One region of the Bradyrhizobium sp. UFLA05-108 genome, then DNA from elsewhere that is predicted to be linked to it. Evidence: predicted binding sites of a transcription regulator. Region 1 holds the regulator's gene; each other region holds the start of a gene.
The links. Region 1 encodes PhoB, which activates phosphate uptake and scavenging genes when phosphate is short. Its sites were predicted from a motif close to TGTCATNNANCTGTCAT; they were not measured.

Region 1 (10,034 bases):
CCTCGGTAATCCGCTTCATCAACGACATCCTCTTGTCGGCACCCTCCATCATCATCGGCCTGTTCATCTATGGTGCGGTGGTGGTGCCGATGCGCGGCTTCTCGGCGATCGCCGGCGCGCTGGCGCTGGCCGTCATCGTGATCCCGGTCGTGCTGCGCACCACCGAGGACATGCTGCTGCTGGTGCCGAACGCGCTACGCGAGGCGGCTTCTGCTCTTGGGCTGCCGCGTTCGCTGGTGATCAAGCGGATCGCCTACCGCGCGGCGCGCTCCGGTCTCATCACCGGCGTGCTGCTCGCCACCGCACGCGTCGCCGGCGAGACCGCGCCGCTGCTGTTCACCGCCTTGTCGAACCAGTTCTTCAGCCTCAGCCTGAACAAGACGATGGCGAACCTGCCGGTCACCATCAACAATTTCGTGCAGAGCCCCTATGCCTACTGGAAGCAGTTGGCCTGGAGCGGGGCGCTGCTGATCACCCTGACCGTGCTTGCCCTGAACATTGGCGCGCGCATTCTTGGCGCCGAGAGGACTGCAAAATGAGCGATCTGTCCGTTTCCGTAAGTTCCACCGGGCGTCAGGCGTCTCCGACGCTGCCCGAGGCTCCGGCCAAGGTGACGGTGCGCAATCTCAACTTCTATTATGGCGAGCACCACGCGCTGAAGAACATCAACCTGACGCTCGGCACCAATCGCGTCACGGCGTTCATCGGCCCATCCGGCTGCGGCAAGTCGACCCTGCTGCGCATCTTCAACCGGATGTACGATCTCTATCCGGGACAGCGCGCCACCGGTCAGCTCATGCTGGACCAGACCAACATCCTCGACTCCAAGCTCGACCTCAACCTGCTGCGCGCCCGGGTCGGCATGGTGTTCCAGAAGCCGACGCCGTTCCCGATGACGATCTACGAGAACATCGCCTTCGGCATCCGCCTCTATGAGAAGATCTCCAAATCGGAGATGGACGTCCGCGTCGAGAAGGCGCTGCGCGGCGGCGCGCTGTGGAACGAGGTCAAGGACAAGCTCAACGCCTCCGGCCTGTCGCTCTCCGGCGGCCAGCAGCAGCGTCTCTGCATCGCCCGCACCGTGGCGGTGCGTCCCGAGGTGATCCTGTTCGACGAGCCCTGCTCGGCGCTCGATCCGATCTCGACCGCTAAGGTCGAGGAGCTTATCCAGGAGCTCGCCGAGAACTACACGATCGCGATCGTCACCCACAACATGCAGCAGGCGGCGCGCGTCTCGGACAAGACCGCCTTCATGTATCTCGGCGAGCTGATCGAGTTCGACGAGACCAGCAAGATCTTCACGTCGCCCAGCGACCGGCGTACCCAAGACTACATCACCGGCCGCTTCGGCTGAGGAGACAGGAAATGGCTTCTGAACATACCGCAAAGGCCTTCGACACCGACCTGCAAGAGCTCACGCGGCTCGTTGCGGAGATGGGCGGCCTTGCCGAGCGCATGATCGTCGATTCCGTCGATGCGCTGATCCGCCGTGACGTCGCGCTCGGCCAGCGCGTGGTGGCAACCGACGCCGAGATCGACGCGCTCCAGAAGAAGATCGAGGAGCGCGCCGTGCTCACGATCGCGCGCCGCCAGCCGATGGCGGTCGACTTGCGCGAGATCGTTGGCGCCATGCGCGTCGCGACCGATCTGGAGCGGATCGGCGACCTTGCCAAGAACATGGGCAAGCGCGTCGCCGCGCTCGAGACCGATTTCCATCCGCTAAAGCTGTTCCGCGGCCTGGAACACATGACCGACCTCGTGCAGCAGCAGGTGAAGTCGGTGCTGGACGCCTATGCCGCGCATGACCTGCCGGCGGCGATGGTGGTGTGGAAAGGCGACGAGGAGGTCGACGCGATCTGCACCTCGCTGTTCCGCGAGCTCCTCACCTACATGATGGAGGATCCGCGCAACATCTCGTTCTGCATCCATTTGATGTTCTGCGCCAAGAACATCGAGCGGATCGGCGACCATGCGACCAACATCGCCGAGACCGTTTTTTACATGATCGAAGGTCAGGCCATCGCCGACAAGCGCCCGAAGGGCGACATGACGACCTTCGCCACGACCGTGCCGAACACTTAAGGAGCGACGACGCCATGGGCGCACGCATTCTGGTTGTTGAGGACGAGGAAGCGCTGACCGAGCTATTGCGCTACAACCTCGAAGGCGACGGCTACGATGTCGAGACGGTGATGCGCGGCGATGACGCCGACACCCGCCTCAAGGAGCATATCCCCGACCTGATCGTGCTCGACTGGATGCTGCCGGGCCTGTCCGGCATTGAGCTGTGCCGCAGGCTTCGCGCCAGGCCCGAGACCAAGCAGCTGCCGATCATCATGCTCACGGCACGCGGCGAGGAGAGCGAGCGGGTGCGGGGGCTTGCGACCGGCGCCGACGACTACATCGTCAAGCCGTTCTCGGTACCTGAGTTGCTCGCGCGCGTGAAAGGCCTGCTCCGGCGTGCAAGCCCCGAGCGGCTTGCGACCATACTCGCCTACGGCGACATCGAGCTCGACCGCGAGAAGCGTCGCGTCGCGCGCTCCGGACGGCCGATCGACCTCGGCCCGACCGAATATCGCCTCTTGGAGTTCTTCCTGGAGCATCCCGGCCGGGTGTTCTCGCGTGAACAGCTGCTCGACAGCGTCTGGGGCCGTGACATCTATATCGACGAGCGCACCGTCGACGTCCACATCGGCCGTCTGCGCAAGCTGCTCAATCTCGGCCGCGAGCAGGACCCGATCCGCACCGTCCGTGGCGCCGGCTACGCGCTGGACGATCGTTTCGCGAAGGCGGAGCAGACTTAAGGTTTGCAGGTGGCAGCGGTGATCCAGCGGGCTGCCGCCACATTCTCCGATGTCGTCCCTGCGAAAGCAGGGACCCATAACCACGGGGAGTGGTTTGGCGAAGACTCGGAGTGATCTTCCCGCGCAATAACTGCGCCCTGGATTATGGGTCCCTGCTTTCGCAGGGACGACATCCAATTTGTTGAACCATCGTTGCGCGTCGGCCAGCCCCGCGCGCTGATGACCTCAGCGCGTGCCGGGCTTGGCCGGTGCGCGTCGGCGGTCCGCCGCCGGCTGGTAGGCGACGCGCGAATGCTGCGCGCAGTAGGGCAGGCCCGAGAGCGACTTGCCGCCACAGAAGAAGAAATCCGGGCTCGAGGGATCGCCGACAGGCCAGTGGCAGGTCGCCTCGTTGAGCTCGAGCAGCGACAGGCGCTGGCTCATCGGAACGACGTTGTCGTAGGTGATCGGATCGGGCTCGACCTCGACCTCGAAGGCCTGGGCGAGGGCGGTGTTGCCGCGCGAGATCGGGCGGCTCACCCGCATCATGTGCTGTGCGGGGCGCGCCTTGCGGGGCCGGGGAGCCGCCGAGGACGGGCTCTTGGCGCGACCGGACAGGCCCAGCCGGTGCACCTTGCCGATTACGGCGTTGCGCGTCACATTCCCGAGCTCGGCAGCGATCTGGCTGGCCGAAAGCCCGGCTTCCCAGAGCTTTTTCAATTGCTCGACGCGATCGTCGGACCAGGTCAAAACCGTCATTGCACCCTTCCCTTCGCCGCGCGCCTGCCAATCCTTGGGGCCGCGTGGCGATGTCTAAGCCTCGAAAAACCCGTGCCCCCAGAATCCCTTAAGGCTCGCCGGGCGCGAAAAACGCACCTGAACGTTACGCCGGTACATGAGGACTAAGAGGATCAGAACTGCTGCACGAGATGTCGTATCTGACACGGTAAACGCTACAATATGGCGTGACTCCCGCGCAAGAGTCTGCGGCTCCGCGTCCACATGTTCCGTCGCTAAAAGAACTCAAAATCGCCACCGCAAGACTACGGGTCAGGCGCCTTGCAGGGCCTTCTGGCGGCATTGACAGCGGTTTTTCCAAGCATAAAATGGTGACACGTGCCGCCCTTAAAAGGCGGCACGTTTCGTTTTCCGGGCAGGTCAATGATGCGCTGCGCAAGGCAGCCTCAGCCGGCCCCAACATCCAAGTGACCGCCATGACCAAGAGCGCCGCGACGCATCTGCTTCCCGTTTTCGCCAGGGCCGAGCTCGGCTTCGAGCGCGGCGAAGGCTGCTGGCTGGTCGCAACCAATGGAGAGCGCTATCTCGATTTCACGTCGGGCGTCGCCGTGAATGCGCTCGGTCACGCGCATCCGCATCTGGTCGGGGCTCTGCAGGAGCAGGCGACAAAGCTCTGGCACATGTCGAACCTGTTCCAGAGCCCGGACGGTGAGAAGCTCGCGGTCAGGCTCTGCAACGAGAGCTTTGCGGACTTCGTGTTCTTCTGCAATTCCGGCGCCGAGGCGATGGAATGCGTGATCAAGGTGGTGCGCCGCTATCATGCCACCAAGGGCCATCCCGAGCGCTACCGCATGATCACTTTCGAGGGCGCTTTCCATGGCCGCACGCTGGCAACGCTCGCCGCTACGGGGTCTGCAAAATATCTCGAAGGCTTCGGTCCGCCGATGGACGGCTTCGACCAAGTGCCGCATGATGACCTGGAAGCCGTCAAGAAGGCGATCGGCCCACAGACCGCAGGCATCCTGATCGAGCCGATCCAGGGCGAGGGCGGCGTGCGCTCGGCGTCTCCCGCCTTCTATCGCGCGCTGCGCCAGCTCTGCGACGAGCATGGCCTGCTGCTCGCCTTCGACGAGGTGCAGACCGGCATGGGCCGCACCGGCGAACTCTTTGCACATCGCCGCCTCGGCGTGACCCCTGACGTGATGTCGCTGGCGAAAGCGCTTGGCGGCGGCTTTCCGATCGGCGCGTGCCTTGCGACCGCCGAGGCGGCCTCCGGCATGACGCCCGGCTCGCACGGCTCGACCTTCGGAGGCAATCCGCTCGCCGTGTCCGCGGCGAACGCCGTGCTCGACGTGATGCTCAAGCCCGGCTTCTTCGATCACGTGCAGAAGATGTCGCTGCTGCTCAAGCAGAAGCTCGCCTCCGTGATCGACCGCCATCCTGATGTCGTCAGCGAGGTGCGCGGCGAGGGGCTGTTGATTGGCGTCAAGGCCGTGGTGCCCTCGGGCGATCTCGTCACGGCGCTGCGCAACGAAAAGCTGCTCACCGTCGGCGCGGGCGACAATGTGGTGCGCTTCCTGCCGCCCTTGATCGTCACCGAGGCGGAGATCGAGGAGGGCGTCGCGCGGCTCGAGCGTGCCTGCACCGCGATCGAATCCACTCTCAAGACGCCGGCGGCAAGCTGATGAGCAAGACGCCCAAGCACTTCCTGGACATCAACGAGCTGCCGCTGTCCGAGCTCAAGAGCATGCTCGCCGCCTCCTCCGCCATGAAGGCGAAGCAGAAGGCGCATCAGCCGGTCAAGCCGCTCGAGGGCAAGACGCTGGCGATGATCTTCGAGCGTCCGTCGACGCGGACGCGGGTGTCGTTCGATGTCGCCATGCGCCAGCTCGGCGGCGAGCCCATCATGCTCACCGGTGCCGAGATGCAGCTCGGCCGCGGCGAGACCATCGCCGACACCGCGCGCGTACTGTCGCGCTATGTCGATGCCATCATGATCCGCATCCTCAATCACGATGCACTGCTCGAGCTCGCAGCGCACGCGACTGTGCCTGTCATCAACGGGCTGACGCGGCGCTCGCATCCGTGCCAGGTGATGGCCGACCTCATGACCTATGAGGAGCATCGCGGGCCGATCGAGGGCAAGACGGTGGCCTGGACCGGCGATGACAACAACGTGCTCGCCTCCTGGGCGCATGCCGCCGAGCGCTTCAAGTTCAACCTCAATGTCGCCACCCCGCCGGAGCTCGCGCCGAAGAAGGCGATGCGCGACTGGGTCAAGGCGACGGGCGCCCCGATCATGCTGGGCACCGATCCGGAAGCCGCTGTCCGCGGCGCCGATTGTGTCGTCACCGATACCTGGGTCTCGATGGGCGACAAGGAAGGCGAGCACCGTCACAACGTGCTCAAGCCCTACCAGGTCAACGCCAAGCTGATGTCGCTGGCCAAGCCCGATGCGCTGTTCATGCATTGCCTGCCCGCCCATCGCGGCGAAGAGGTCACCGACGAGGTGATCGATGGCCCGCAGTCCGTCGTGTTCGACGAGGCCGAAAACCGCCTGCACGCGCAGAAGGGTATCTTGGCCTGGTGCTTTGACGCGGTGAAGTGATTGGTCGTCGTCCGGCGGACGATAGTGAGAAATCCGTGACGACGGCAGTATGGAGTTGCTTTCGCCTCATGTTCGGTCGTCGTCCCGGACAAGCGCAGCGAAGCGGAGCGCGGATCCGGGACCCATAGCCACAGGGCGCGGTTTGGTGACGATTCGGAGTTGTCATCTCGCGCCACAACACAATCATGTGGTTATGGGTCGCGGGCTCGCGCCATGCGCGCCCCGGGACGACATCGAATTTGCGGAATCGTAGTGCCGCAAGACTGCACCCGGAACAGGTTGCCTCGCCGCCCCCTTTCATTTCACCTCCTCCGACCCCAGATAGAGCGCCATGGTCTCTCAATCCCCTGACATCAAAGCCGGGCCCGAAAGCCCGGTTCGCGCGCCGTCTTCCGTTCCCGTCGACGATGCGGTGCTGCCCTTCGAGGTCGATGCGCTCGACGTGCGCGGGCGCTTGACCCGGCTCGGGCCCGCGCTCGACGAGATCCTCACCAAGCACGACTATCCCCCGCCGGTCGGCAAGCTGCTCGGCGAGGCCATCGTGCTGACGACGCTGCTCGGCTCGGCGCTGAAATTCGAAGGCCGCTTCATCCTTCAGGCGCAGACTGACGGTCCGGTGTCGTTCCTGGTGGTCGACTTCAAGGCGCCCGACCGCCTGCGCGCCTATGCCCGCTACGACGTCTCGCGGCTTGGCGAGGCCAAGGACTCCGGCTCGCTGCTCGGCCGCGGCCATCTCGCCATGACCATCGATCAGGGTGCGGATATGAGCCGTTACCAAGGCCTCGTCGCACTCGATGGCGGCAGCCTGGAAGATGCCGCGCACGAGTACTTCCTGCGCTCCGAGCAGATCCCGACCCAGGTGCGCCTCGCCGTCGGCGAGGAATGGCGCTCGAGCGACGGCGGCAAGCATCGCTGGCGCGCCGGTGGCCTCTTGATGCAGTTCCTGCCGAAGGCGCCGGAGCGTGCGCGACAGGCCGACCTGCATCCCGGCGACGCGCCCGAGGGCACCACGCCGCATACCGTCGCCGAGGACGATGCCTGGGTCGAAGCGCGCTCGCTGATCGGCACGGTCGAGGACGTCGAGTTGATCGATCCCGATCTCTCCGGCGAGCGCCTGCTCTACCGCCTGTTTCACGAGCGCGGCGTGCGCGTGTTCAATCCGCAGAATTTGAAAGCGGAATGCTCCTGCTCGCGCGATGCGGTGGCGGCGATGCTGAAGAGCTTTTCGCCGGATGACCGTGCCGCGATGGTCAAGGACGACAAGGTCGTCGTGACCTGCGAGTTCTGCAGCTCGGTGTATCAATTTACGCCGCACGAGGCGGGCGTGGAAAACGCCTAGTCTAACATTCGGAAATCGTAGGGTGGGCAAAGCGAAGCGTGTCCACCAACTTCTGTCACATAATTGAAGAGCTGGTGGGCACGGCGCTTCGCGCCTTTGCCCACCCTACAGCAGCCCGCCGCCTCTCAATTCAACACCCGCTTGCCGCCGTCCGGGCTATCGAGCGAAAAGGTCGGCACGTCGATCTCAAAACGCTCGCCGCTTTCGTTGACCATCTGGTAGCGGCCGGTCATGAAGCCCGAGGCGGTCGAGAGCGGGACGCCCGAGGTGTATTCGTAGCGCTCGCCGGGCGCGAGGATCGGCTGCTCGCCGATCACACCTTCGCCCTTGACCTCCTGCTGCCGCCCCGTCGCGTCGGTGATGATCCAGTGCCGCGTCTTGAGTTGCACGGTCTCGTCGCCGGAATTGGTGATCACGATGGTGTAGGACCAGAAGTAGCGCGAGCGCTCGGCCGACGACTGCTCCGGGACAAAGTTCGGCTCGACGGTCACTTCGATCTGGCGGGTCACGGCACGGTACATGGTTGCCATCATAACGAAAACCTTGCCGGGAACCAATCGTGGCCCGCGGCGTCAGCGACATCGTGCCGCCCGAATTGGCACTGTAGTTACACCCCAATGTGATCCGATCGCTTTGCGAGCAGGCCATCGGCCCGGTACACTCCTCAAACGCTGCGATTTGCGCAAGGGTTTTGGCCCGATGACCATTGCCGACCAAGTGACGGGATCGCGGATCGCGGGAACCGCGGATGCCAAGGAGGCGAAGCCGCGCGCGGCGGCGCCGGCCATCACGCTCCCCGTCATCGGCGAGCGCGAGCTTCGCCTCGACCTCTTCCGCGGGCTGGCGTTGTGGCTGATCTTCATCGACCATTTGCCGCCAAACCTGCTGACCTGGTTCACCATCCGCAACTACGGCTTCAGCGACGCCACCGAGATCTTCATCTTCATCTCCGGCTACACCGCGGCCTTCGTCTACGGCCGTGCGATGTTGGAAAACGGCTTCGTCATCGCCACCGCGCGGATCCTGCGCCGGGTCTGGCAGATCTACGTCGCCCACGTCTTCCTGTTCACGATCTTCCTCGCGGAAATCTCCTACGTCGCCACCAGCTTCGAGAATCCGCTCTACACGGAAGAGATGGGCATCATGGATTTCCTCAAGCAGCCTGACGTCACCATCGTGCAGGCGCTGCTGCTGCGCTTCCGGCCCGTCAACATGGACGTGCTGCCGCTCTATATCGTGTTGATGCTGGCGCTGCCGCTCATCCTCTGGCTGATGAAATGGAAGCCGGATCTCACGCTCGGCCTGTCGGTCGTGCTCTACGTGGTGACCTGGGAGTTTGACCTCTATTTTTCGGCTTATCCGAATGGTTTCTGGGCCTTCAACCCGCTCGCCTGGCAATTGCTGTTCGTGTTCGGTGCCTGGTGTGCGCTCGGAGGTGCACGGCGCATGACGCGGATCCTGGCATCACCCGTGACGATGTGGATCTCGATCGCCTATCTGGCCGCTGCGTTCTACGTGACGCTGACCTGGTACGTGCCGCAGCTCTCCCACTTCATGCCGAAGCGGATCGAGCAGTGGATGTATCCGATCGACAAGACCGATCTGGACGTGCTGCGCTTCACGCATTTCCTGGCACTGGCCGCGCTCACAGTGCGCTTCCTGCCGCGGGACTGGCCGGGCCTGAAATCACCCCTCTTGAGACCGCTGATCCTCTGCGGCCAGCACTCGCTGGAGATATTCTGTCTCGGCGTGTTCCTGGCCTTTGCCGGTCATTTCATCCTGGCCGAGGTGTCGGGCGGCCCGGGCATGCATGCGCTGATTAGTCTCTGCGGAATCCTGATCATGTGGGCCATGGCCTGGGTGATTTCATGGTACAAGCAGGTCGCTGACAAGAGCGGTTCGAAAACCAAAAACGCCGTCGGCAACGCCGATCTGGCGGGAGGGGGCTGATGAAGGCGAAGGTTCTCCTGAGCCTGATCCTGCTATGCGGTGCACTCGCCGCGCCTTCCGCGCGCGCCGAGGATAATGCTGCGCCTGCCGCTCCCGCAGGACCGTCGGCGTGCGAGGTGCCGTCGTATCTGCTCGCCACCGAAAGCCAGCTCCCGAAGGTCGCCGAGGCCGTGAAGAGCGAAAAACCGCTCGAAATCCTGGTCATCGGCAGCCGGTCGACCACCATCCCGTCATCCGAAGAGAGCTCCTATCCGGCCCGGCTTCAGGCGATCTTGAAGGAGAAGCTGCCTTCGGAACCGGTGCACGTCTCCGTAGAACTACAGAGCAAGAAGACCGCAGAAGAGACCGCATCCGGCTTCGTTAAGCTTATGGAAGCGAAAAAGCCTACTTTGGTCATCTGGCAGACCGGGACCGTGGATGCTATCCGATCCATCGATCCCGATGAGTTCCGCGGTGCCGTCACGGATGGCGTTACTGCGCTGCAAAATGCGGGGGCCGACGTTATATTGATGAATTTGCAGTACAGCCCGCGGACCGAAACCATGATCTCGGTGCCGCCCTATCTCGATAATATGCGCGTGGTGGCGCAGGAGCATGATATCCCGCTGTTCGACCG
Region 2 (10,034 bases), on a different contig from region 1:
GGAATGTGCTGAGAATGGAGTTCTCGACATCTTAGCTTCGGACTATATGCCGGTCAGTCTGCTCCAGGCAGCCTTCATGCTCACTTCCGATCCTGTCGGATATGAACTGCCGCAAGCGATCGCCACGGTCACATCAAATCCGGCAAGCGCCTGTGGCCTGGAAGATCGCGGCAGGATTTCAATCGGAGCCAAGGCGGATCTGATCCGCGTTCGATATCGTGACGGTCTGCCCGTCCTGCGGACTGTCTGGCGGTCAGGCCTGAGAGTGCACTGACCGCGTTGCGTGTGCGTTACGGTCAGTTGATTCTGACCGTCCTCGCCGCTTGGCGAAGGACTACAGAGAGGTGCCATGGCAGATGTACTGATTGTTGGACTAGAGAAGGCATTTGGTCAGACAGCAGTTCTCCAGAACATTGCGCTGCAAATCGCCGATGGCGAGTTCCTCACGTTACTTGGGCCGAGCGGCTGCGGGAAATCCACTTTACTTCGAATTTTGGCGGGGCTGGAAGTTCAGGACAGCGGGTCGGTATCGATTGGCGGGCGCGTGGTCGACGGCCTCCGTCCGAAGCGTCGCGACGTCGCCATGGTCTTCCAGTCCTACGCACTCTATCCGCACATGACGGTTTCACATAACATGACGCTTCCGCTCAGGATGCGTAGGTTGAGTGCGTGGCAGCGCCTGCCTGTACTGGGGACCCTGCTCCCCGGGACGAAGCGGATCAGTTCTGAGATAGCCGCAGAGGTAACGCAGACTGCGGATGCTCTAGGAGTTCGGCACTTGCTGAACCGGAAGCCGGGCGAGCTGTCAGGCGGTCAGCGCCAGCGTGTCGCGGTCGGGCGGGCGATGGTGCGCCATCCCGCGGTATTCTTGATGGACGAACCATTGTCGAACCTCGACGCCAAGCTCAGGGTGCAGCTGCGAGCCGAAATCAAGGAGCTGCATAGGCGGCTCGGGGTGACCTTCATCTATGTCACACACGATCAGGCCGAGGCCATGACGTTGTCGGACAGGGTGGCAGTGATGCTCGACGGGCAGTTGCTGCAGGTAGCGGCGCCGCAACAGATCTACGCCGATCCAGCCGACCGCCGCGTGGCTGAATTCATTGGCTCTCCGAAGATCAACATGTTGGAGGCCGCAGTGCGCGAGCAGGGGCTGGTCGATGTGGCCGGCTCTACACTGGCTGTCGATGTCGAATGCGCCCCAGGCGCAGCATTGACGCTAGGCATCCGCCCTGAGGCTTTTCATGTCGTCGAGCGTAGGGGGCTAGGCACTCTGACAGGTTCCGTGAGGTTGGTTGAGCACATGGGCTCGGATCTTTACGTTCATCTCGATATGCCGGGCGTCACTGAACCCGTGGTAGCGAGGCTGCTGGCGGAGCGCGCCCCTCTCATCGCGGCTGGACAGACACTCAATATTGGTGTGCACCCCGACCGGGTGCTGCTATTCACTCGCGAAGGTTCACGAATCCGGCCGCGTTGCCCAGCTATGGCAAGTGTGATGCCGCTCCGCGAGTATGTGCGATGAAGGCGGGAACCGAGCCGCTGGAATCTGGGCGGGGTCCGATCGCTGGACCCCGGAACGCCCCAACAGCAAACTACGCAGGTTCGTTGCGCGGGAGACGTCCTCGCGTGGCTGCATCCCTTGCGTCGCGGAGCGGGCGTGGGCAAAGGTTAGCGTATGCATTGGCAGCATGGACGCTGGCCGGTCCTGCCTTCTTCCTGCTCATTGTGCTGTTCTTTCTCCCGGTGATCGCGGTGTTCGCCATCGCGCTCACGGACTGGCAATTCGGCGGGCCGTCACTCGAATTCGTGGGGTTGGCCAATTTCCGTGAAGTGTTCGCCGATGATGGCTTCCGTACCTCGGTATTCAACACCGTCGTATATGTGCTGATCGTTGTACCGGGCACCGTTGTCCTCGGGCTTTCGGTCGCCTTACTGATCGAAAGCGGGCAATCGTTTCGCGCTTTCTACCGCGCTATTCATTTCCTGCCCTACATGGCCACGCTTGCCGCCATGGCGATCGCTTGGGAGGCGCTGCTGCATCCCACCATTGGCCTCGTAAATCAGGCACTTTCCACTTTTGGATTACCGGGAGCAAACTGGTTGCGCGATGAAGCGACAGTTCTGCCGGTACTGGCAGTGATCGGTATCTGGCAGAACCTCGGCTTTGCCATGGTGCTGTTCCTCGCCGGGCTGAAGTCAATTCCGGAAGACCTCTACGATGCCGCCGCTATCGACGGCGCCGACCAGTGGCTCGATCGGCTGCGCACCGTCACGCTGCCGATGCTAGGGCCAGTTTCCATGTTCGTTGTGATCGTGGTGGCGCTACACGCGTTCGAGGCCTTCGATACAGTACAGATCCTGACCCAAGGGGGGCCGGGTCACTCCTCCGAGGTGCTGCTCTACACCATCTATCGCGAAAGCTTCCAATATTTGAGAACAGGTTACGGCGCCTCCGTTACAATCGTCTTTCTGGTGATCGTGGTAGCTCTCACATTCGTCCAGGCCCGTATCATGGACAGAAGGGTGCACTATCAATGAGCACTGCACATCACTTCCTACGTCCCGCTGCGGTCGCCCGCCATGCCATCCTCCTTCTGACGGCCGCGCTGATCATGGTACCCTTTGTATGGATGGTGTCGCTCTCCCTTAAGCCGCCGACCGAGATCTTTCGCGCCTCCTACTCTCTGTTGCCCGAGCGATGGTATGCTGTCGAGAACTACACAAAGGTAATTACCACAGCCCCACTGCTGCGCTACATGCTTAACGGCGTCGGAGTTTGTGCGGCCATTCTCATCCTTCAGATTCTGGTTTGCGTGCCTTGCGCCTATGCGCTTGCAAAGCTGGAGTTCAGAGGCCGCAGCACGCTGTTTGCGCTCGTCCTGGTCGGTCTCCTCCTCCCCCAACAGGTATTGGCCCTGCCGCTTTTTATATTCGGCTACAGCGTCGGCATCCTCAATACCTATGCCGCGCTGGTTTTCCCCTTCGTCGTATCACCGTTTGGGATATTCCTATTCCGGCAATTCTTCAGGTCGATCCCTGATGACATCGTCCACGCGGCTCGTCTTGACGGCCTTTCTGAGTTGGCGATTGTCTGGAGGATTATGGTGCCGATGGCCATGCCGGCGGTTATCGCGTTTTCGATCTTTTCTATTGTTTCCCACTGGAACGACCTGTTTTGGCCCCTTATTGCCGTCAATAACCCACAGCTCATGCCTCCGCCGCTGGGTATTATGGCTTTCAAGAACGAGGACACCGGAGTGGAGTATGGCCCACTTATGGCCGCGTCGACTCTCGTAGTCCTGCCTCTGATCGTGGCCTTTCTCGCAGCTCAGCAATGGTTCATTGAAGGGATAGCTAAGGGAGGCATCAAGGGATAACGCAGCTTCGCGTACCCTTACGCAGTTGAAGTCAAAAATCGATGAGGACGTCGAAATACTTCCCATCATATCTGGTGACCGAGAACTCGATGGGGATGTGCCTCTCGTCAAGTGCAAGATGGATAATTTCGAGCATCGGCGTGGAGCGCTCAATTCCGAGAAGCTTTGCGTCCTGGGCGCTCGGTGCGACTGCGCGAACCCTCATACTTTTTCGATTTATCTCTTCGACACCGTAGCGCTTCATTGCGGCGGTGATAGATCCGGTGCTAGCGATCCATTGGGCTATGCCCTCGAATCTCGGAAGCGGATAATAGCACCAAGAAAGAGCGATTGCCCGTCCATCAAGCACTCGGACCATTCGGATACGGATGAGCGGATGGCCCTCCGGAAGCCCCAGCGGAATTCCATACTTTACTGCCCGAACCGGATCCACTGAGATCAAGCGATACTGCAGCGATCGCCCGACTGTTTTCGCCGCAGCAGATAGCTTCGTTGTTCGGCCAACTCGGTATGACAGGCTGGGCTCTCGAACAAATATTCCTTTTCCTTGCTCGACGCGAACAAGCTCATTTTGCTTGAGTTGCTCCACAGCGCGACGAACTGTGTGTCGATGCACAGCAAATTGTTCGGCAAGTTCTTCCTCTGTTGGAAGCCTACTGCCAGGAGTAAATCTTCCCTCGGAAAGCCATTCTTCAAGCTCCGCCTGAATCTGTTTCCAGCGCGGTGACGAAGGTGTGCCGTCATCAGAATTCGACCGAAGCGCAGCTTGACGTGGTGGTGCCATCGAGTTTCTCAGCTAGCTCGGGCCCATGGGCCGTATCCCATTCCTCTATACAACCCGAGCTGTCGTCGAAGGATGACAGCGCCGATTGTCACGGAAGCATCATAAAGAAAGAACAAGGTCAGCTGCGATGAATTTATCCAGTTTGGAGTGTCAAGGAAAGTGCTCGTCGCAACATACAACATCCAGTACGGGGTCGGTCGTGACAAAAGGCTCGACCTCAAGCGCGCCATCGATGCTGTTGCCAACGCCGATATCATCGCGCTGCAGGAAGTCGACGTGAATTGGGATAGATCTCAGGGGCAAGATCAGGTCGCTCTGATTCGTGACATGTTGCCATACCACGAGGTGGCTTGGGGGCCGACAATTGACGTGCGGAAGTCCTCCGGGAGCAGCGTGAGGCGGCAGTTCGGTAACATGATTCTATCGCGTTACCCGATTGTATCGATCCGGAACTATCTTGTGAGCAAATACGGCGCATCCGTCTACATGGACCTGCAAAAGGGGGCGTTGGAGGCCCTAATCGATACGCCAATTGGGCTACTGAGGTTTTATTCCACCCACCTCTGCAGCACGTCGGTCGAGCAGCGTCATCGTCAACTCGAATGGCTCCTCGACCACCACAAGAAGGCATCAGATGAAGGTCCTGTCCTCGCGGGTGAGCATCCCGTAGATGCCACTTGGACTTCGGAGCCTGCGCTTCCTTCGATGCCCTCCAGCGCCATCCTGCTGGGTGACTTCAATTTCGAGGACGCGACAGACTCGTATACTGCTGTGGTGGGCGAGCGCTCAAAACGAGTCGGTCATCTCACCAGACGTGGTGGGTTCGTTGATGCTTGGACCGTTTGCCATGGTTTTTCGGACGCCTCCCGCGAGGCAGGTTGGACGGTCCTGTCACCCTACAATTGTCGCGTCGACTATTGCTTCGTCAGCGAGAGCCTGACGGGAAAGATCAAATCGGCGGTTGTCGACAAGGCCGCTGACGGGTCGGATCACCAGCCCTTGCTCGTTGAGCTGGGTGCATGACCCGCGATCGACTCCAGTGAAGCACAACCTCTAGTGGACAAGATGCAAGAAATGGCAAATTGTGAGGGCTCGGTATCGCCGCCGGAGGAGCTTGGCCGAGCCGATTGGATAGGAATTCTCGCTCGATCAACTTCGGCTGACCTCAGCCGGCTTGCGTCTAACCTCGTTCGGGGCCTCTCCTGGACTTGGCTAAGATCTCCCGAAACGGGACTCGTCATGGTCCGAGGGCGGGTTGGCGGCAAGGGCGATGCGTTCAATGTCGGCGAGGTGACCGTCACTCGCTGCGCATTGCGCCTCGCGGACGGAACCATCGGACATGGCTACGTGCAAGGCGGCGATGGGCAACATGCAACGCTTGCCGCCTTAGTAGATGCTGCTCTGCAATGTGACGAGAACAATAAGCTCCTCTTGTTGGGAGTCGTTGAAGCCTTGCGTGAGATCCAGTCGCGGCATCGTAGAGAGCGCCGAGCGAAGGCCGCTTCGACGAAGGTGGAGTTCTTCACGATGATCAGAGGCGAAAACCGGGGATGACCACAGCTACAACAATGTCCCGTATCCATCCGGGATTCACAGACCCTGTGTTCGACAGTCAAGCGGTCTTTCGCACGCTTCTGTCCTGCAATGCCTATCCTGGCCGGGTGTTTACTCTCGCCCGTAACGTCGGCGCTCCTGAACCGTTCTGCGTCTCAACAGCTGCTCTTTGCCTCACTCTTCTAGATTTCGAGACATCGCTTTGGCTCGATCGGGGCGGGACAGTGGACTGCATCGTCGACTGGCTTGGTTTTCATTGCGGCGTGCCTCTAACGCAGAGCCACCGAAAAGGGCGGTTTGCGATCGTTATCGATGCACAATCTATGCCCAGCTTCTTGGAATTTCCGTCTGGCGAGATCGAGGCTCCCGATTTAGGTTCAACCTTGATCGTGCAGGTGCCCTCACTCGTGGATGGTCCCACAACCAAATGGTCTGGACCAGGAATCCGGGAGAGCTTGTACTCCGGGATCGCAGGCCTTCCTACGCAATTTTGGTCGGATCGAGAGATGACCCGTGAAATCTATCCAAAGGGGATAGATGTGTTTTTCACCTGCGAGTCCTCCATCGTGGGACTGCCGCGCACTGTCCGTGTGGAGTTCTAGATGGCTTACGTTGCGGTCAAAGGTGGCGAGCAGGCAATCCTTAACTCGCACAAGCTGGTTGCTGAGGAGCGCCGAGGCGATCCAACAGTGCCTGAACTCACGCTCGAGCAGATCAGTGAGCAGTTCGGGCTCGCGATTGACCGGGTGATGAACGAGGGATCCATCTACGACCGGCGGCTTGCAGCACTGGCATTGAAGCAGGCCCAAGGAGATCTTGCCGAGGCGATTTTTCTTTTGCGAGCGTATCGCACGACCTTGCCCAGGATTGCGGCTTCAGAGCCGATCGAAACAGCGCAAATGACTGTTCGCCGCCGCGTCTCTGCAACGTTCAAAGATGTTCCCGGCGGTCAGTTGTTAGGACCAACCTACGACTACACTCATCGGCTTCTCGACTTCCGCCTCGCGGAAACAGTAGATGGGGACTATCCTGAAGTGCCGGGTCCCGACGTTTCAATCGATCCCGACTTCCCTAGGGTTCTGGATTTCATTGATGACGAAGGCCTTGTCGAGCCAGCCATACGGCGCGGCGGTAACGAGCCATTCGATCTTACCCGCTCACCCAAGCAACTACCTGCTGGACGCGACCAGCGCCTCCAAAATTTAGTCCGAGCTGACGAGGGATTCATCGCCGGCCTTGGATACTCCATTGCCAGAGGTTACGGCGGAACGCATCCTTACGTAGCCGAAATACGTCTCGGCGAAGTAGAGGTCGAGCTCGTTCCGGAAGAGCTTGGCTTCCCAATCGTTGTTGCGGAAATCACGGTTACCGAGTGTCAAATGATCAGCCATTTTTATGGATCTCAGAGAACTCTGCCTCATTTCGCGCGGGGCTATGGACTCACCTTCGGTTATTGTGAGCGGAAAGCTATGTCCATTGCGCTCGTCGATCGAGCGCTTCGAGCACGTGAGTTCGACGAAGATGTGCGGTATCCGGCGCAGGACGAGGAGTTTGTTCTCTCCCACAGCGACAGCGTCGAGGCTACAGGAATGATTTCTCACTATAAGCTGCCGCACTACGTCGATTTTCAGGCCGACCTGCAGCTAATCCGCAAAATGCGCGCCGAGCGGCTTGCCGCCGAAGCTCCAAAAGCAGAAAATGAATCAGGTTATGAGACCAAATAGCGGGCCCGGTAGAGGCTACAACTTCGCCTACCTAGACGAGCAGACGAAACGCATGATCCGCCGTGCGCTGCTCAAAGCTCTGTCGATCCCCGGTTATCAAGTGCCATTCGGCGGCCGCGAGATGCCGCTGCCCTATGGCTGGGGCACGGGTGGGATTCAGGTCACAGCAAGCGTCATTGGACCGGATGACCGTTTGAAGGTCATCGACCAGGGTGCAGATGACACGACCAATGCGATATCGATTAGACGCTTCTTCAAGACAGTCGCTCAGGTAACTACAACGGAAAAAACCGACGAGGCCACAATTATCCAGACTCGGCATCGAGTACCTGAAACGGCTCTCATGGAAGAGCAAATACTTGTGTACCAAGTGCCACAACCCGAACCGCTGCGACGGATCGCAATTCGTGAGACCGAGGCGCGCAAAATGCATGCTTACGGGGAGTATGGCGCGATGCAGCTGACCCTGTACGAGGATATTGCTCGTTTTGGACACATAGCGCGCACGTGGGAGTATCCGGTGATAGTTAATGACCGGTATCTGATGGCGCCGACTCCGATACCGAAGTTCGATAATCCGAAGTTGCAGAACAACCCTGCAATTCAGCTTTTTGGCTCCGGCACGGAGAAGCGCATTTATGCGGTGCCGCCCTACACGAGCGTGCGGAGCCTAGATTTCGACGACCACCCCTTCGAGGTCCAGCAGTGGAAGCAAGCCTGTGCGCTTTGTAGGTCTGGCACTTCCTACCTCGACGAAGTAATTACCGACGACCGCGGCGGACGCATGTTCGTGTGCTCCGATACTGACTACTGCAGCACACGCCGAGCAGTACAAAAACTCGAGCCGGGTAGCGGTCCAGTCCCAACGAGCGAGGGGAACCGGTCGTGACCTTACTCGGCAACTTTGCGGCCCGGCGAACACTTCTGGATGTCTCCCGCGTCTCCAAATCCTATGACGACCAGGTGGGCTGTGTGGATGTGTCGTTTAGACTTTATCCTGGCGAGGTTCTTGGCGTCGTCGGCGAGAGCGGATCCGGCAAGTCGACGCTGCTGGCGTGCCTAGCTGGACGCCTAGTTCCCGATGCAGGCTCGATCGTCTATGACACGAAACAGCGCGGTCCGGTTGACATCCTGACGTTATCGGAGCCCGAGCGCCGGAGGCTGGCGCGAACTGATTGGGGCATCGTCCACCAGAATCCGCGCGATGGGCTCAGGATGGATGTCACTGCCGGCGGCAATATCGGCGAACGGCCGATGGCAATCGGCGCCCGTCACTACGGCAACATCCGCGCCGAGGCTGAGGACTGGCTGAAGAAGGTCGAAATCGACCTTGCTCGCACCGATGACAAACCGAAAACGTTTTCAGGTGGAATGCAGCAGCGGGTGCAGATCGCTCGCAACCTCGTGACGCGACCACGATTGGTGTTCATGGACGAGCCGACCGGGGGATTGGACGTTTCCGTACAGGCAAGGCTTCTCGATGTATTGCGCGGCCTGGTCCGCGAACTCGGTATTGCGGCGGTGATCGTCACTCACGATCTAGCCGTCGTGCGCTTGCTTGCTGACCGCTTAATGGTGATGCAGCGCGGACGAGTGATCGAGGAGGGGCTGACTGACCAAGTGCTCGATGATCCGCACCACCCCTACACTCAGTTGCTCGTCTCGTCGGTCCTGCAGGTCTGAGGCGTAAAGGAGTGTAAGCTAAAATGAACACCGGTAATATCTCTCTTCACGCTCACGACCTAACCAAGAACTTTATCCTTCATACGCAGGGTGGTGCGGAGATTCCTGTTTTTAGCAGCATCGAGCTCAAGGTCGCCTCGGGTGAATGCGTATGCTTGCACGGACCATCTGGCGCCGGCAAATCCACGTTATTGCGCTCGCTTTATGCGAACTACAAGCCCGACGCTGGCAAGATCCTCGTCCAACACGAGCGTACCGTCGTCGATCTGCTGGCCGTCGAGCCATGGCAGGTGATCGAGATCCGTCGCCGCACCATTGGCTATGTCAGCCAGTTTCTGCGTGTCATTCCAAGGGTTTCGACACTAGACATCGTGGCCGAGCCGGCGATCATAAACGGGGTTCCTTCAGAGACGGCGTATGCCTCCGCCCGCACTCTTCTTTCCCGGCTGCGCATCGCCGAGCGGCTCTGGTCTCTGGCGCCAGCCACCTTCTCGGGTGGTGAGCAGCAACGCGTCAATATCGCGCGCGGCTTCATCTTGGATTACCCGGTGCTGCTTCTCGACGAGCCGACAGCCTCGCTCGATGCCGCCAACCGCCAGACTGTGGTCGAGTTGATCAACGAGGCCAAGAGGCGCGGAGCCGCCATAGTCGGCATCTTCCATGATGAGGGGGTGCGCGAAGTTTTGGCCGACCGCCTGTTCGAGGTGGGCCGGTCGCCCGTTCATAATTCTCGGCGCCGTACCACAACCGCGGAGGCAGCCGCATAATGTCCGAATCCTCCTGGCCGCGCTACGCGATCTACTACACGCCGGCACCGGAACACCCGCTGACGGTCGCAGCGAGAGCTTGGCTTGGGCGCGACGCGTTTGCTGGAGGCTCGCCGAGAGCTCACGTTGAACTCGCTGCTGC
Region 3 (10,034 bases), on a different contig from region 1:
GCGCGCTGCTCGGCGAGGACGATCCGCGCGCCCGCTTGAGTGAGGTCGAGAAGCTCGAGCAGGGCGGCTATGATTCGATTGCCGCGGCCGTCGAGACCGTCGAGTTCGCCCGCCGCGACGAGCTTGCAAGCACGCTGAAGCAACGCTGGAGCGAGGCCGCGCCGCAATTCCGCTTGTTCTTCGAGGAAGCCGCGCGTCCGCGCGCCGAGCGCAAGATCGACCGCACCAACTCCTGGTACGATGCGGTGACCAAGACCATCGACACTGCGAACCTCGCCTCCACCGCGGTCTCGAACCGCGCCTGGATGAACGATCCTTTCATCGCCCGGATGATCCAGGTTCGCCGCCTCGCCTGGCAGGTGCGCGACCGCTACGGCATCCAGTGCTCGGCGTTGCGCCCCAACGTGAACGCCAGCAAGCCGCTCGACGAGACCCAGAAGCTGAACGTGGCGCAATGGAACGGCGTCGTCGGCGCAGGCTGGACCGGAATCGAGGAACTCCTCGCCGCGCCTGATGTGACCGCAGATCTCGTCTCGGCAGCCAAGGAGGCGCATGCGAAAACCGACTCGGTCGTGCAGCAGATTTCGCAGCTCACCAGGAATTTCGACGGCAGCGGCCGTCCAGCCGTTGCCGCGCAGGAGTGGAATGCGCTCTGCCAGTCGCCGTTCGGGCCGATCGTCGCCGTCGCCAACAAGGCGCTCGACCAGTCGATCGCGCGCGCGGAAGCCGTGCAGGAGACGGCGCTCACCAAACTCGTGGTGCAGTCGCTGGCCTTCCTTGCGGCGCTGACCGTGACCCTGACCGGCGTGTTCGTGGTGCGCAATCGCCTGGTGCGGCCGGTGCAATCGCTGATGGGCGCGATCGCGCGGATCAGCGCGCGCGACTACGCAACGCCGGTGCCGCAGTTGAAATACCCCGACGAGTTCGGCACCATGGCGTCAGCGCTCGAGAGCCTGCGCGAGAGCGCGGCGACGGCGGAGCGGCTCGGTCAGGAGCGCGAGGCGCAGCAAGCCCAGCAACTCGCCCGCTCGGGCGCGGTCGACGCGGCTTGCCGGCGTTTCGACGACACCGTGCAGGCGGTGATTCATAACGTTGCCGAATCGACGAGGGAGCTCGACGCCACGGCGACGGGTGTGCGTTCGCTGGTCTCGGAGTCGAGCAACCAGACGGCTGCGGTGTCCTCCGCGGCCGAGCAGGCCACCAATAATCTCGAGACCATTGCGGCCGCGACCGAGGAGCTGTCGGCATCGGTCGGCGAGATCTCTGCGCAGGTGCAGGCCAGTGCGCGCGAGGCGCGCGAGGCGGTCGCGCAGGCCGAGCAGACCAATGCGACGGTCGAGATCCTCGATCAGACGGCGAGCCGCATCAGCGAGGTCGTGAAGATGATCCACGCCATCGCCGGCCAGACCAACCTTCTCGCGCTCAACGCCACCATCGAGGCGGCGCGTGCCGGCGAGGCGGGCCGGGGCTTCGCCGTGGTCGCCGGCGAGGTCAAGAGTCTGGCGTCGCAGACGGCGACCGCGACCGAGGAAATCTCGCGCCAGGTCGCGGAGATCCAGTCCGCGACGGGGCAGGCGGTTTCCGCGATCCGGTCGATCGGCGGGGCGATCAGCGGCATCGACGAGAAGATGACGGCGATCGCTGCGGCCGTCGAGGAGCAGCGCGCGGCGACCACCGAAATCTCGCGCAACTTCCAGCAGGCCGCGCTCGGCACCCGCGAGGTGACCGATACCATCGGCAGCGTCGCCGGCCTCAACCGCGAGACCGGCAATGCCGGCACCGTGTTGACGGAGTCGGTCAAGAAGATGTCGGCCGATGCCGACCGCCTGCGCGTGGCGGTCGAGGGCTTCCTGGGCGCCGTGCGGGCGGCGTAGACTCGTCAGATCTGAAGTTCCCGCCGCGATCGGCATTGCCGCAGCTGCGCGACCGCGCTAAATGGTAGCGGTACCATGCTCGCGCGGCATTGCGGGCGGCCCACCAGAAAGTCGCGGCAAGAAATCCAGGGAGTAAGTTTCGATGTCGGCCACGCCCCAAAGCAAAGCCCAGCGTCCGTATCGGGGCGTCTTTCCCGTCGCCCCCACGATCTTCAACGAGCGTGGGGAGCTCGACCTCGAGGGCCAGCGTCGCTGCATCGATTTCATGATCGATGCCGGCTCGAATGGCATCTGCATCCTCGCCAATTTCTCCGAGCAGTTCGTGTTGACCGACGCCGAGCGCGAGACCGTGATGCATGCCGTGCTGGAGCATGTCGCCGGCCGCGTCCCCGTCATCGTCACCACCACCCATTTCTCCTCGGCCGTGTGCGCGGCGCGCAGCAAGCAGGCGGAGGCCGCCGGCGCCGCCATGGTGATGGTGATGCCGCCTTATCACGGCGCGACCTTCCGCGTACCTGAGAAGGGCATCGTCGAATTCTTCAAGGTGCTGTCGGCGGCGATCGAAATTCCGATCATGATCCAGGACGCGCCGGTCGCGGGCACGCCGCTGTCGGTGGAATTGCTGGCCCGGCTGGCACGGGAGTTTTCCAACATCCGCTATTTCAAGATCGAGGTCCCCGGCGCTGCCGCAAAGCTGCGCGGCCTGATCGAGGCGGGCGGCAAGGATATTGAAGGCCCGTGGGACGGCGAGGAAGCCATCACGCTGATGGCCGATCTCGACGCCGGTGCCACCGGCGCGATGACCGGCGGCGGCTATCCCGACGGCATCCGTCAGATCATCGATCCCTATTTCGCTGGCAAGCGCGAGGAGGCGAAGGCCGCCTATGAGCGCTGGCTGCCGCTGATCAACTACGAGAACCGCCAGTGCGGCCTGATCGCCTGCAAGGCGATGATGCAGGCCGGCGGCGTGATCAAGTCCGACGCCGTGCGCCATCCCCTGCAACCGCTGCACCCGGCCACGCGCGCGGGCCTGCTCGAGCTCGCCAAGGAACGCGACGCGTTGGCGCTGCGCTGGGGGAAGTAGCGAGCCACATATTCCGCTGTCGTCCCCGCCTGCGCGGGGACGACACCGAGCTTGTTGAAGCGGCGGCTGCAGGAACAGTAGGAATCCCTATGCGATAGCCCTGCCGTTTGGGCGAAGCGTCGAATTGGCGCGCTTCGGCCGGTTTCGCGCGACTGTGCGATGACGTAATGTTCCCGGGCCAACCAGGCCCGCGCAGCACCTCGAGACATCGCGCGTCAGCACTTCATTATGCCGTTATCCCGGGCCAGGTTGGCGCAAGCCGACGCAAACAGGGAGGCAGTGCCATGACAATGCGGCCAGATCCGACCTTCCACGCATCGCCAAGACTCGCGATGGAAGCGCCGCCCGAAAATTTCGCTTATACGTTGCTGCTCAGCCCGGATTTCTCCAAGCCCGACGCACTCGCGGTCATCGACGTCAAGCCGGGATCGCCGACCTATAGCAAGATCGTCCACACCGTGACGATGCCGAACAAGGGCGACGAGTTTCATCACTTTGGATGGAATGCCTGCTCATCCGCATTGTCTCCGCTCGCCGGACATGCGTTCATCGAGCGACGCTATCTCATCATTCCCGGCCTGCGCTCATCGCGCATCTACATCATCGACACCAGGCCCGATCCGACCCAAGCTAAGATTCTCAAGATCATCGAGCCGGAGGAAGTCTTCAAGAAAACCGGCTACTCGCGACCACACACCATCCATTGCGGGCCGGACGGCATCTACGTCAGCACGCTCGGCGGCGGCGGCAAGGACGGCACGAGCGGGCCTCCCGGCGTCTTCATCATGGATTGCGAGACGTTCGAGGTGCTCGGTCGCTGGGAGATCGATCGCGGTCCGCAGACGCTGCACTATGACTTCTGGTGGAATCTGCCGCGCGACTACATGGTGACGAGCGAGTGGGGATTGCCGCCGCAATTCGAGAACGGCATCGTTCCCGAAGATCTGCTGTCGAACAAATATGGCCACCGGCTCCATTTCTGGGATCTCCGGGCACGGCGCAACGTCCAGACCATCGATCTCGGTGCGAACCATCAGATGGCGCTGGAGGTGCGGCCCGCGCACGATCCGGTTCGTGAGTACGGCTTTGCCGGCGTGGTGGTCGATACCACCAATTTGGAAGGCTCGATCTGGACCTGGTGGCGCGAAGGCGGAAAATTCCATGCCGAGAAGACCGCGACCATCCCGCCGGAGCCTGCCGCCAAAGAAAAGCTTCCGCCGCTTTTGCAGGGGTTTGGTGCCGTCCCGCCACTGGTGACCGACATCGATCTGTCGATGGACGACAGGTTCCTTTACGTCTCCTGCTGGGGCACCGGCGAGATGCGCCAGTACGACGTCAGCGATCCCCGGAAACCCAAGCTCGCGGGCTCGGTGTACACCGGAGGCATCGTGCGCCGCGCGCCGCATCCGAGCGGCAAGGCATATGCAGGTGGCCCGCAGATGGTCGAGATCAGCCGCGACGGCAAGCGGGTGTACTGGACCAACTCGCTCTACTCGACCTGGGACGACCAGTTCTATCCCGATGGCGTTCCCGGCGTCGAAGTGATGGCCAATGTCGGTCGCAACGGCGGCCTCGAACTCGCGAGCGACTATTTCGTCAGCTTCCCGGACGGCTACCGGGCGCACCAGATCAGACTTGAGGGCGGCGACTGTTCGACGGATTCCTTTTGCTATCCGTCGGCCTAGATTGGGGAGAGGCGAGCCGGACACTTGTCTGGCTCTGGCTCGCTCTTATTGCGAGCGGCATCTATCACGGGCTCAATCCGGGGATGGGATGGCCGCTCGCGGTTTCGGCAGGGCTCATGGAACGAAGCCCGACTGCGCTGTTTGGAGCGCTGGGCGCTCTATCGGCCGGCCATCTGCTGGCGACATTCCTGGTGCTCCTGCCGTTCGCGCTGTTGCTGACCCTGGCCGAATGGCAGCGTCCGATCCAACTCGGCGCGAGCCTCCTCGTGATTGGTTTCGGCATCTTTCGCTTCATCAACAGGCGCCATCCGCGGGCACTGGCGCGGATACCGCCAACGCAGCTGGCGCTGTGGTCGTTTGCCATCGCTCTTGCCCATGGCGCCGCGTTGATGCTGGTGCCGATCTATCTCGGGCTATGCCAGGTCGCGGACCTCGACGTCGGCCACCAAGCAGCCGGCTCCCTCATCACGGCAAATCTTGCGATGGCGGTGTTGGTTTCGCTTGCGCACGTCGTCGCAATGGTCTTCGCGGGTGGTTGCCTTGCGTGGCTGGTCTACCGCTATCTCGGTCTTAAGTTCGTGTCGCGAAGCTGGTTCAATCTGGACGCGGTCTGGGCCGCGAGCCTCATCTTCGTTGGCGCAGCCGCGCTCGCACTCAATCTCGCGAGCTGGCGATGAGCCCTACGTCGCCAATGGCCACTCTCCGATGATGTGAAAGCGTGCCGCTGCGTTTTCCTGTCGGAACAGCGCGATGCGGTCGATGGCGAGCGTCACAAGGCGCAGCTCGGCAAACCGCTTCCGCAGCATCTCGACGATCGGCCCACGCCGCTCCGCATCGAGCCGGCCCGTGAGCGTCATGTGAAAGCGGAATTCTTCCATCACGTAGGGGTAGCCCCAGCGATCGAGATAATCGCGCTGCCGCTCGGGCAGCCTATCCGGGTTGCGCCTCGCGCGATCGTTCGCCGTCAGCGGCGCACGAAACGCATCGAAATCGCGCACGCAATCGGCGGCGAGCTGTGTCAATTCGCCGACGGGCTCGGCCGGGATCACCGCAATGAAGCCGCTGATGGAATCCACGATCGGACGAATCACGGGGATCGGCCGCGGCTTGCCAGCGAACGCTGCGCACGCCGCTACCAGTTCGGCCTCGGTCTTGCCCCCCGCCAGCGCCATCGGCGCCTTCAGCGTGCCGTGAAAACCATATTTGCGGGGATCGGCCGTGACGTCATGCCAATCGGTTGCAAGGTGCAGCGCCTCTGCAGGGAAGGGCGACTCGCGGCCGCCATGGGCATCATAGCCGAGCAGCCCGGCGCCGAAGCGCGATAGCACGCTCTCGGCATCGGCGGCATAGTAGATCGCGTAGCGGGGAAAACCTGTCATCGCCTCAGCTATAGCGGGTTTAGACGGCGGCGACAGCCTCACGCGGCGCCGCGGCTGAGCCCAGCAGGCGCGAGCCATCGGTGAGGTGGACGAGCTTGCCTGCAGCGATCACCGCGACCACCCGCGGCCGCAGCGGCACGGTGTCGTCGACCAGCAGGATGTCGGCGCGCCGTCCTTCCTTGATCGTTCCGCGATCGGACAGGCCCGCGGCCTCTGCCGGAGCTTCCGAGATCAGCTTCCAGGCCTGCGCCAGCGGCAGCACGCCATCGGCCGCGAGCCGGAAGGCGGCGAGCAGTTGCGCCGGATAGTAGTAGTCCGAGGCCAGCACCGAACAGAGTCCCTTGGCGATCATGTCGGAGGCTTTGGTCCAGCCAGTATGGCTGCCGCCGCGCACCACGTTGGGCGCGCCGTAGATGATGGCGTCGCCGGCCTCCGCGGCCGCGCGCGCCGTCTCTTCGTTGACCGGAAATTCGGCGATCGTGGCGCCCATGTCACGATACGCCTTGCGCACCGCCGGTGTCGAATCGTCATGCGAGAGCATCCGTACCTCGGCCGCGCGGGCCGCCGCAGCAAGCCGCGCGGTCGTCGCCGGGACGTCCGCCGCGCGAGCGGCGACGCGACCGACCAGCTCTTCGAAAGCCGTGTCGGACAGTCCGGTCCGGTCAACCAAGCGGCCGCGCTTGTTCGGCTTTGAAAGATCGCGGATGGTCGCAGCCATGTGATCGTTGAAGGCGAACAGATCGATCCGTCCTTCGGCGAGCCATTGGCCGATCTCGTCCTCCGCGTCGAGATTGTAGGTCTCGTGCCGCAGATGGAAGCGGGTATCGGCGGCAAATTGCGGCCGCAAGCGTTCGATCGCCACCAGCAGGCGCCGTGCATTGTCGCCAGAGCGCAGGCCCGGCTCCCACGACCAGGTCGTGCCGTGGAAGACGGTGGTGATGCCGTTGCTGATCACCTGCCGGTCGCTGTCGGCGAGCGCCACGTCGATCGGGAAGTCGACGCCAGGGCGCGGCATCATCTGCCGCTCGAAGGCATCGCCATGCAGGTCGACGATGCCCGGCAAGACCAAAAGACTCCGGGCGTCGATCGCAAGTGGCGCACGTGCGCGGCCGCGATCGATTGCTGCAATTTCCTGCCCGGACAGGACGAGTGAGGTTTCGACGATCTCCGAGCCGATCAGTGCCCGGCCGCCTTCAAGATAAATTTCAGTCACGCGGGGATGCTTCGCTTGCTGGGAGAGGACTGGTTGGCAACGATCCGTGCTTCGTACTTTGCGAGGAAATCTTCAATCCCAAGCTTGCGGAAATCAGGCAAGGCCTCACGCAAGCTTTCGTGATGCCAGTCCCACCAGGCGAGCCTTGCCAGGCGGTCGGCGATCTCGTCGGAGAACCGCCGTCGGACCGGACGGGCCGGATTGCCGGCGACGATGGTGTAGGCGGGGACGTCCTTGGTGACGATGGCGCCTGCGGCTACCACGGCGCCGGTGCCGATATTGCGGCCTGGCAGCACGATCGCGCCATGGCCGATCCAGACATCATGACCGATGTAAACGTGATGCTGGCGCCGCCAGTCGAAGAACTCGGCCTCGTCGCTCTCGCCCGGAAAGTAGGCACTCGCACGATAGGTGAAATGCGCCTGGCTGGCGCGTTGCATCGGGTGATTGCCAGGATTGATACGCGTCATCGCTGCGATCGAGCAGAATTTTCCAATCGTCGTGTAGGTGATCTGCGAATCGTTCACGACGTAGGAATAGTCGCCCATCGTCACCTCGTGCAGGATCGTGCGCGCGCCGACCTCGCAATAGGCGCCGAGCTTGATCTCGTGAAGCTTGGCCGTGGAATCGATGGTCGGTTGGACCGAAAGCGCTTTGGCGACCATGATGCGTCCGTCAACGGGAGAGGGGCGTTCGTCTTCGAGCGCCTTGATGACGATGTCATGACGAAGAGATGACGGGGGATGGCGTGCGTAGCATCGCCGCACTGCCCTGCCCCTGTCACACAAATGTAAAGCGGCGGCGTTAGCGGTTGGGCCCAGCTAGTTGGGAGCTCCTGCATGCTGGTGCTTGAAGGTCTGACGTGCCGCTTCGGCACAAAAGCCGCGGTGGACAGTGCTTCGTTTGAGGTTGCTCCCGGCGGCTTTGTCGGCGTGATCGGCCGCTCGGGCGCCGGCAAGTCGACCTTGCTGCGGACCATCAACCGCCTGGTGACGCCTACGGAGGGGCGCATCCTGTTCGACGGCGTCGACGTCACCGCGCTGCGCGGCAAGGAGCTGCGGCAATGGCGCGCCCGCGCCGCGATGATCTTCCAGCAGTTCAATCTCGTCGGCCGCCTCGACGTGCTCACCAACGTGCTGATGGGCCGCCTTGCCGCGATGCCGGCCTGGCGCTCGCTGACGCAGGCCTGGCTAGAGGAGGACAGGGCGCTGGCGATGTCGGCGCTCGAGCAGTTCGACATGGCCTCGCTCGCGGCGCAGCGCACCGACCAGCTTTCCGGCGGCCAGCAGCAGCGCGTCGCGATCGCTCGCGCACTGGTGCAGCAGCCTGATCTCATCCTCGCCGACGAGCCGATCGCCTCGCTCGACCCGCGCAACACGAAAATCGTGATGGATGCGCTGCTGCGCATCAACAAGCATTTCGGCATCACCGTGATCTGCAACCTGCATTCGCTCGATCTGGCGCGCAGCTATTGCGACCGTCTGATCGGCATGGCGGCGGGCCGCGTGGTGTTCGACGGCGCGCCGTCGGCGCTCACCGAGCACGTCGCGCGTGAGCTCTACGATCTCGAAGCCAGCGAAGTCATGGGTGGCGTGCCACTGCCGGCGCCCGAAGCCGTTCCAGCGCTCGGCAGCGCTGCCGCCGCCTGAGCCCCGACCCAAGTTTTTGCGTTTACCGCGTCCAACCGATCAAGAGGGTATCATGATCACTCGTCGCATCGTACTTGCCGGCGCCGCCGCGCTGGCCTTCACCGTATCTGCGTCTGCCGAAGACTGGAAAGCGAAATATCCGGAGCTGACATTTGCCGTTGTCCCGGCCGAGAACGCCTCGGGCGTCACCGAACGCTGGGCTCCGTTCATGACCTACCTCTCGAAGGAACTCGGCGTAAAGGTCACGCTGCGGATCGCCAATGACTACGCCGCCGTGATCGAAGGTCAGCGTGCCGGCAACATCCAGATCGCAAGTTATGGGTCGGCCTCGTTTGCGCGCGCCCGGCTGACCGGCGTCAAGACGGACGCCTTTGCGAGCGATCTGAACGCGGATGGCGGCACGGGCTATTATTCGGTGTTCTTCGTCAAGGCGAACAGCCCCTACAAGAGCATTGACGAGCTGAAGGGCAAGAACCTCGGCCTGGTCGATCCGAATTCGACCTCAGGCAACAACGTGCCGCGCTTCGAGCTCGACAAGATGGGCATCGCGGATGTCGACACGTATTTCAGCAAGGTCGTCTTCACCGGCAGCCATGAGAATGCGATCCTTGCCTTGGCGCAGGGCACGGTCGATGTTGCCGCCAACCAATGGACCAGCGACGACGATTCCACCCTGGCGCAGATGCTGACCAAGGGCATGCTGAAGAACGCCGACGGCTCGCCGATGAAGAAGGACGATTTCCGCATCATTCACAAGTCGGCGCCGATCATTGGCCCTTCGATGTACGCCTATAGCTCCGACCTCCCCGATGACCTGAAGGCCGCGATCGCCAAGGCATTCTTCGACTCGCCCACCAAGGACAAGGCTGCGTTCGATCGGCTCTCGGACGGCCAGAAAAAGGGTTTTCATCCCGCGACCACCAAGGATTGGGATGGCACGATCGAGCTGATCAAGTTCGTCGACGCGCTACGCAAGAAGAAGGCGTCCTGATATTCGGGACGACGCACTGGAGCCGGGTCAATCGACCCGGCTCTTCTTTATGACCGGCTGGTGATCCCAACCACATGACGATCGCGGTCTCGATCCTCCCCGAGCACCAACTTGCTGCACTGAATGCCGCTTATGGCCAGGCGGTGGCGCGCAAGCGGC

Region 2: the regulator PhoB is predicted to act here: its motif matches at 4,251-4,267, upstream of phnF (phosphonate metabolism transcriptional regulator PhnF).
Region 3: the regulator PhoB is predicted to act here: its motif matches at 7,947-7,963, upstream of phnC (phosphonate ABC transporter ATP-binding protein).

What each region holds. Positions count from the first base shown of each region.
Region 1 covers NZ_JBANAZ010000001.1:272,541-282,574, forward strand. Annotated here, with positions in the region: gene pstA (phosphate ABC transporter permease PstA) at 1-539, shown strand, start outside; gene pstB (phosphate ABC transporter ATP-binding protein PstB) at 536-1,354, shown strand; gene phoU (phosphate signaling complex protein PhoU) at 1,366-2,082, shown strand; gene phoB (phosphate regulon transcriptional regulator PhoB) at 2,097-2,804, shown strand; gene SO140_RS01195 (GcrA family cell cycle regulator) at 3,030-3,542, opposite strand; gene SO140_RS01200 (aspartate aminotransferase family protein) at 3,998-5,206, shown strand; gene argF (ornithine carbamoyltransferase) at 5,206-6,129, shown strand; gene SO140_RS01210 (Hsp33 family molecular chaperone) at 6,461-7,468, shown strand; gene apaG (Co2+/Mg2+ efflux facilitator ApaG/CorD) at 7,594-7,989, opposite strand; gene SO140_RS01220 (OpgC domain-containing protein) at 8,168-9,418, shown strand; gene SO140_RS01225 (SGNH/GDSL hydrolase family protein) at 9,418-10,034, shown strand, end outside.
Region 2 covers NZ_JBANAZ010000030.1:27,866-37,899, forward strand. Annotated here, with positions in the region: gene SO140_RS22165 (alpha-D-ribose 1-methylphosphonate 5-triphosphate diphosphatase) at 1-274, shown strand, start outside; gene SO140_RS22170 (ABC transporter ATP-binding protein) at 350-1,525, shown strand; gene SO140_RS22175 (carbohydrate ABC transporter permease) at 1,630-2,541, shown strand; gene SO140_RS22180 (carbohydrate ABC transporter permease) at 2,538-3,380, shown strand; gene phnF (phosphonate metabolism transcriptional regulator PhnF) at 3,412-4,164, opposite strand; gene SO140_RS22190 (endonuclease/exonuclease/phosphatase family protein) at 4,324-5,187, shown strand; gene phnG (phosphonate C-P lyase system protein PhnG) at 5,239-5,718, shown strand; gene phnH (phosphonate C-P lyase system protein PhnH) at 5,715-6,320, shown strand; gene SO140_RS22205 (carbon-phosphorus lyase complex subunit) at 6,321-7,442, shown strand; gene SO140_RS22210 (alpha-D-ribose 1-methylphosphonate 5-phosphate C-P-lyase PhnJ) at 7,429-8,331, shown strand; gene phnK (phosphonate C-P lyase system protein PhnK) at 8,328-9,125, shown strand; gene phnL (phosphonate C-P lyase system protein PhnL) at 9,149-9,892, shown strand; gene SO140_RS22225 (DUF1045 domain-containing protein) at 9,892-10,034, shown strand, end outside.
Region 3 covers NZ_JBANAZ010000012.1:27,540-37,573, reverse strand. Annotated here, with positions in the region: gene SO140_RS11605 (methyl-accepting chemotaxis protein) at 1-1,874, shown strand, start outside; gene SO140_RS11600 (dihydrodipicolinate synthase family protein) at 2,017-2,958, shown strand; gene SO140_RS11595 (selenium-binding protein SBP56-related protein) at 3,243-4,643, shown strand; gene SO140_RS11590 (hypothetical protein) at 4,727-5,320, shown strand; gene SO140_RS11585 (DUF1045 domain-containing protein) at 5,324-6,022, opposite strand; gene SO140_RS11580 (alpha-D-ribose 1-methylphosphonate 5-triphosphate diphosphatase) at 6,042-7,235, opposite strand; gene SO140_RS11575 (LbetaH domain-containing protein) at 7,232-7,900, opposite strand; gene phnC (phosphonate ABC transporter ATP-binding protein) at 8,075-8,884, shown strand; gene phnD (phosphonate ABC transporter substrate-binding protein) at 8,937-9,875, shown strand; gene phnE (phosphonate ABC transporter, permease protein PhnE) at 9,950-10,034, shown strand, end outside.